DNA from 2 places in the Metaplanococcus flavidus genome. Region 2 is predicted to be linked to the other one. Evidence: a T-box and tRNA genes for the amino acid it is inferred to sense, from the RefSeq annotation. Region 2 holds a T-box; the other holds one or more tRNA genes.

Region 1 (3,422 bases), on a different contig from region 2:
GTCATTTGCCTTCTGCTTTCTGTTGCTAAGGTATCAAATACGACCGAGCTTTTCCCTGAACCTGACAGGCCGGTAAAAACGTTGATTTTTTCTTTCGGGATATTCAAATCGATATTCTTCAAATTATTTTCTTGAAGTCCCCGCAATATGATTTCATCTCTTTTATATGTCATGTTGACAATCTCCTTTTTCAATCAAATCAGGGAACCATCCTACTATATATAAGGAATAAATAAAAATATAGTAGCCGATGTTCCGGAAAACAGCTCCTCTTGCCGTAGGCGATTGGCATATGCTAATTCTTTAGTTATCGTTCCCTGTTTTGGCCAGGCTCACACTAAAATATATAGAATGAAAAGAAATCCGTAATATAATTGATTCTCCAGATTGCCGCAGTATCGAATCATTCCGGTTTTTTGAATAATGCGTAGGATATTAGCGTAGAATAGAGTAGAGTTACTTATATCAACGACAAATGAAATGAAGGAAGTGAACAACACATGACTTATCTATTTTTATTAATAGGATTCGCTCTTTTGATTAAGGGAGCTGATTATTTTGTAGAAGGAGCTTCAAAAATAGCGCAGAGCTTGAGGGTTTCGCCTTTATTGATTGGCTTAACGATTGTAGCTTTTGGTACAAGTGCACCGGAGGCGTCAGTCAGTTTCATTGCTGCCTTCGAAGGAAACAGTGATGTAGCTGTCGGGAATGTAGTCGGCAGCAACATCTTTAATATCACTTTCATTTTGGGAGTAACAGCCCTGGTTTTCCCTTTGCTGGTTCAGAACGAAACAATAAGAAAAGAGATTCCATTCGCCTTGTTGGGCGCAGTGGCGTTGCTGCTTTTAATTAGCGATATTCAACTTCAATCGTCGGACAGCATCATCATTTCAAGAACGGAAGGCATCATGCTGCTGCTTTTCTTTGCGGTTTTTCTTTACTATGTCTTTGAGGTGGCAAGGAAAGATCGGCTGAACATAGAAGAAAACCCCGCTGATATCGAGAACACGTCCAAGATGAAAAACACGTTCTTAACAATTGGAGGACTTGCCGCCATCGTATTTGGTGGTAACCTTGTGGTAGAAAACAGCATTCAGATCGCGCTTTCACTCGGAATGAGTGAGACATTAGTCGGTTTGACAATCGTTGCTGTAGGTACTTCACTTCCTGAGTTAGTCACCTCTATTACTGCAGCCTTAAAGAAGCAGGTGGAGATTGCTTTAGGAAATATTATCGGCAGCAATATTTTTAATATTTTCTTTATATTAGGAACATCAGCAGCTATCCATCCTTTAACTGTTGATTCGAAGATATTCATGGATGTATGGCTGATGATCTTTGTAACCATTTTAGTAATGGTTCTGGCGAGAACCCAGTATAAGATTTCAAGGATTGAAGGGACAGTTTTAGCCGTCATTTACATCATTTACGTTGTATTTATTATTTTACGAAATTAAAAGATAGAGAAGAATGAGTATTTTAATGGCAGTAATAATAAGGCTTTCAATACAATATGAATCACTATAACTATCAAAAAAAGGACTGTTGATTAGTATATAATCAACAGTCCTTTTTTCTGTAGAGCTTGATCGATGCGGATGAAGGGACTCGAACCCCCACGGTGTCTCCACCACTAGACCCTGAACCTAGCGCGTCTGCCAATTCCGCCACATCCGCAAGAGCAATAATCCTGAACAATAAATATTTTGCCTTCGATAAGAAAAAAAGTCAAATGGGATGTTCACTATGGGTGATATACTAAACTTCAGGAGAAATACTACATAAAGGAAAGGGGGTCCACCTGCGATGCGATCCTTTCATTTCAATGGCAGCCGCATTCTGAAAACAGGGCTGGCGATATTTTTAACAGCGACTATATGTGTTTGGATGGGATGGCCGCCTGTCTTCGCGGTCATCACGGCAATTGTTACGATTGAACCGACTGTCCGTGATTCGATCCAAAAAGGGCTCGTCAGGTTCCCGGCATCTGCGATCGGTTCTGCCTTTGCCGTTTTCTTTATTACGCTTTTCGGGGATTCCCCGATTACCTATACACTCGCTGCTGTGGCAACCATTTTAGTCTGTTACAGGTTAAATCTGCATGCCGGCTTACTCGTTGCCACCTTGACAGCCGTAGCGATGGTCGAAGTCATCCATGATCATTTCCTGATCTCTTTCTTCATTCGATTAGGTACGACGACGATTGGCCTGCTCGTGTCAACCGCTGTCAACATGCTCGTTTTTCCGCCAAACTACAGGTCAGATATTCTGAAAAGTATCCAGAGTATCAGTGAACGTGCAGGAACGATGCTGGAACACACATTCCATACGATTCTCTTTGAAGGTGATGCGAACCTTCAGGAAGATAGGGATCTTGTGAAGCGGCTGACGACGGAAATCAGAAAGACAGAGACATTAATTCATTACCAGCGGGATGAATTCAGTTTATACCCCCGGGTTCGCGATCGGGAAACTGAGCTTCGCATGGCGGAAAGGCAATTGCTCTTTTTACATAATCTGGAGTTCCATTTGGATGCTTTACTCCGTATCCCGTTCCATAGCATTAAATGGTCCCCCGCTGAGCGGAATATTATTATGCAAGCAGTTACGGAGCTTGCCGACGACCTGCAGAATTCCAATGAATACGACCACGAAACGCATCAGCATCAATTAAAAATCATTACAGACTTCTTTTGGGAAGACAGCAAAGGCATATCAACCAGCGATGCCCTGCACCCTACCCTGTTCCCGCCGGAGTTCAAAATTCTTTACGAGCTCATCACCATTTATGATCTGGTGGATAAGTTTTTCGATCCGAACAGTGTGAAGGCTGCCCGGGAAGCGGAAATGTAAACCTGTTGAAATTGCATGGAATAAAAAAAACGGCCGCACTGGAAACGAAATTGTTTCCGGCGCGACCGTTTTCTATTGGTCTATTGCTTCTACTGCCAAGCAGGTTTGATTATTGCCCGATCTGTACGTTTTTCAAATTGTAAATGCCGGCGCTGTTAATTTCAAAACCGCTGATGTTATCTGCAACACCAAGTAAAAATTCCTGGTGGAGCAAGAAGGACATCGGGGCTTCTTCTGTCAAAATGTTTGCAGCCTCGGCGTAAATGGCTGCCCGTTCTTCGGGTTCTGTTTCACGTCTGGCATCGTCCAGCAAGGCGTCGACTTCAGCGTTTTCATAAAACGTCAGATTTCCTGACTCGCCTTTTTGCGAAGAGTGGAACAAGGTATACATTTGATAATCTGCGTCTCCGGTTGGATTCGAGTAGCTGTCGATCAGCATATCGTGCTCACCCGCAGCAGTGGCATCCAAATACGTCCCGAATTCCATGCTTTGGATTTCCACATCAATGTTCAGGTCAGCCAGCGCCTCTTGCACCAGAACTGCAATCGACAGCCGCTGCGGATTGTCA
Region 2 (3,422 bases):
AAAATAATCTAAATTCTATATACATATTGCAGAGGGGGCATAAAGAATGAAACCGATTTTTGGTTCTGCGAAAGAAGCAGTTGAACAGATACAGGACGGCGCAACGATCATGGTTGGCGGTTTCGGATTGGTCGGAATTCCGGAACAGCTGATACTGGCACTAGTGGATAAAGGGGTTACGGACTTGACAATTATTTCCAATAATTGTGGAGTTGACGAATGGGGCCTCGGCTTGCTGCTGAAGAACAAGCAAATCAAAAAAATGATCGGCTCTTATGTGGGGGAAAACAAAGAATTCGAACGCCAGGTGCTGTCAGGCGAAATTGAAGTGGAACTGACGCCTCAAGGCACCCTTGCCGAAAAGATGCGTGCAGGCGGAGCCGGCATTCCAGCATTCTTCACTCCTGCCGGCGTCGGCACGACCGTAGCTGAAGGCAAGGAAATCCGCGAATTCGATGGCAAGGAACATGTCCTCGAACATGCATTGAAAGCTGATTTTGCACTCGTCCGTGCTGCAAAAGCAGATAAGATGGGCAATCTTGTCTACAATAAAACCGCCCAAAACTTCAATCCGCTGGCAGCAGCTGCCGGGAAAGTCACCATAGCGGAAGTGGAAGAAATCGTTGAGACCGGCGATATCGACCCGAACCATGTACAGACACCGAGCATCTATGTTCAGGGATTATTACAGGCGAAACAGGAAAAACGCATCGAGCGTTTAACTACGAAACAGGCTTAGGAAGGAGTGGAAACCGATGGATAAACAAATGGTGAGAGAACGAATTGCAAGACGCGCGGAAAAAGAAATTCACGACGGCGACTACGTCAATCTGGGAATCGGCATGCCGACCCTGGTGGCAAACTTCATTTCGGACAATAAACAGGTTGTCCTGCAATCCGAAAACGGCTTGCTGGGCATCGGACCGTATCCGACGGAAGATGACGTGGATCCTGATCTGATCAATGCCGGCAAAGAAACGGTAACGACAATTCCGGGTTCCGCTTTCTTCACGAGTGCCGAATCGTTTGCCATGATTCGCGGAGGCCATATTGATGTGGCGATTCTCGGCGGCATGGAAGTTGCTGAAAACGGCGATCTTGCCAACTGGATGATACCTGGAAAAATGATTAAAGGCATGGGCGGCGCGATGGACCTGGTCCACGGTGCAAAAAAAGTCATCGTCATCATGGATCATGTATCAAAAGACGGGTCTGCGAAGATCAAGAAACAATGCGATCTTCCGCTGACTGGCAAAGCCGTTGTCAATAAAATCATCACCGAACGTGCAGTCATCGAAGTGACGGACAAAGGCCTTGTATTATCTGAAGTGTTCGAAGGCTTCTCTGTGCAGGACGTCGTTGACTCAACTGACGCACCGCTGAATACCGATAACGTCAAAGTATCCTGAGCTATTGCCAAAAAACGGCGGCTCAGCTAGAATAAGATGTAATAGCAAATGACTTTGATGAGGATCAGTAAACCGTATTTTATTCCCCCAGAGAGCCGGCGTTTGGTGCAAGCCGGTGGATAAAACGGTCGAACTCGCCTTTGAGTCCGTGTATGTGAATCGAGTAATGTGCACCGTTTTCCGCGTTAAGGAATCAAGTTGGGCGAGTAACTCGCTAATTTGGGTGGTACCGCGGGTGATTCCCGTCCCTTATTTTTATAAGGGGCGGGAATTTTTTATTTTGAGGAGGAAAAGACAATGACATTCAAACACAAGACGATTGAAAAGAAATGGCAGAAACATTGGGAACAGAATAATACGTTCAAGCTGGAGACGGATTTCAGCAAGCCGAAATTTTATGCGCTGGATATGTTCCCGTATCCATCGGGCGCCGGGCTTCACGTCGGCCATCCCGAAGGCTATACAGCGACAGATATTCTAAGCCGTGTGAAACGCATGCAGGGCTTTGACGTACTGCATCCGATGGGCTGGGACGCATTCGGTTTGCCTGCGGAGCAATATGCGCTTGATACAGGAAACGATCCGGCGGAATTCACGGCTAAAAATATCGCGACGTTCAAACGCCAGATCCAGGAACTAGGATTTTCCTATGACTGGGACCGCGAAATCAATACGACAGATCCGAAATATTATAAATGGACGCAGTGGATTTTCATCCAGCTGTACAATAAAGGCCTTGCATATGTGGATGAAGTCGCAGTCAACTGGTGTCCGGCTCTTGGCACAGTTTTGGCCAACGAAGAAGTGATTGACGGCTTGTCCGAACGTGGTGGCCACCCGGTTGAGCGCCGCCCGATGCGCCAATGGGTGTTGCGGATTACGGAATACGCGGACCGTTTGTTGGAAGATTTGAACGATCTTGATTGGCCGGATAGCCTGAAAGACATGCAGCGCAACTGGATCGGCAAGTCCGAAGGGGCAGAGCTTGAATTTCAGGTGGATGGCAATGGCCATTCCTTCCGCGCATTCACGACGCGTCCGGATACAATTTTCGGTGCTACATATGCAGTATTGGCACCGGAACATAAATTGGTGGCGGACGTAACAACTCCTGAACAAACGGAAGCAGTGGAGAAATACATTGATGAAGTGAAAACGAAAAGCGATTTGGAACGGACGGATTTGGCGAAATCAAAATCCGGTGTCTTCACAGGCGCTTATGCCATCAACCCGGCAAGCGGCGAAAAGATGCCGATCTGGATTGCGGATTACGTCTTGGCGACTTATGGAACAGGCGCCATCATGGCGGTTCCGGCACACGATGAACGCGATTATGAATTCGCGAAGCAATTCGACTTGCCGATTGTGGAAGTTGTGTCCGGCGGCAATATCGAAGAAGAAGCTTATGCAGGCGACGGGGAATTGATCAACTCCGACTTCTTGAATGGCATGAATAAAACCGAAGCCATTGCGACAGCAATCGACTGGCTTGTTGCAAAAGGCGTCGGCGAGAAGAAAATCACCTATCGCCTTCGCGACTGGCTGTTCAGCCGTCAGCGTTATTGGGGAGAGCCGATTCCAATCATACACTGGGAAGACGGCACAATGACACCGGTCGAAGACAAAGATCTGCCTGTCGTACTGCCCGTGACAACTGATATCAAACCAAGCGGCACGGGTGAATCACCGCTTGCCAACATTGAAGAGTGGCTGAATGTCGTGCATCCGGAAACGGGCATGAAGGGACGCCGCGAAACGAATACCATGCCGCAATGGGCGGGAAGCTGCTGGTATTACCTGCGTTATATCGATACAGAAAATGACGAAGCGATCGCCGACCCGGAATTGCTGAAACATTGGCTGCCGGTTGATGTCTACATCGGCGGGGCCGAGCACGCCGTGCTGCATTTATTGTATGCGCGCTTCTGGCATAAAGTTTTGTATGATATCGGTGTCGTTCCGACAAAAGAGCCATTCCAGAAATTGTTCAACCAGGGCATGATCCTGGGGGAA

Evidence for each region. A T-box is a leader RNA that pairs with one kind of tRNA and senses whether it is charged. The one in region 2 lies ahead of leuS (leucine--tRNA ligase), so its partner is inferred to be a tRNA-Leu.
Region 1: it has a tRNA-Leu gene. The T-box ahead of leuS (leucine--tRNA ligase) is inferred to sense a tRNA for this amino acid. The anticodon was not compared.

Annotation. Positions count from the first base shown of each region.
Region 1 is NZ_JBHTKI010000003.1:162,637-166,058, reverse strand. It holds gene ACFQ1X_RS02085 (excinuclease ABC subunit UvrA) at 1-173, opposite strand, end outside; gene ACFQ1X_RS02080 (calcium/sodium antiporter) at 501-1,457, shown strand; tRNA gene ACFQ1X_RS02075 (tRNA-Leu) at 1,594-1,677, opposite strand; gene ACFQ1X_RS02070 (aromatic acid exporter family protein) at 1,807-2,853, shown strand; gene ACFQ1X_RS02065 (glutathione ABC transporter substrate-binding protein) at 2,963-3,422, opposite strand, start outside.
Region 2 is NZ_JBHTKI010000006.1:24,374-27,795, forward strand. It holds gene ACFQ1X_RS02760 (CoA transferase subunit A) at 47-739, shown strand; gene ACFQ1X_RS02765 (3-oxoacid CoA-transferase subunit B) at 756-1,409, shown strand; T-box leader at 1,455-1,662, shown strand; gene leuS (leucine--tRNA ligase) at 1,707-3,422, shown strand, end outside.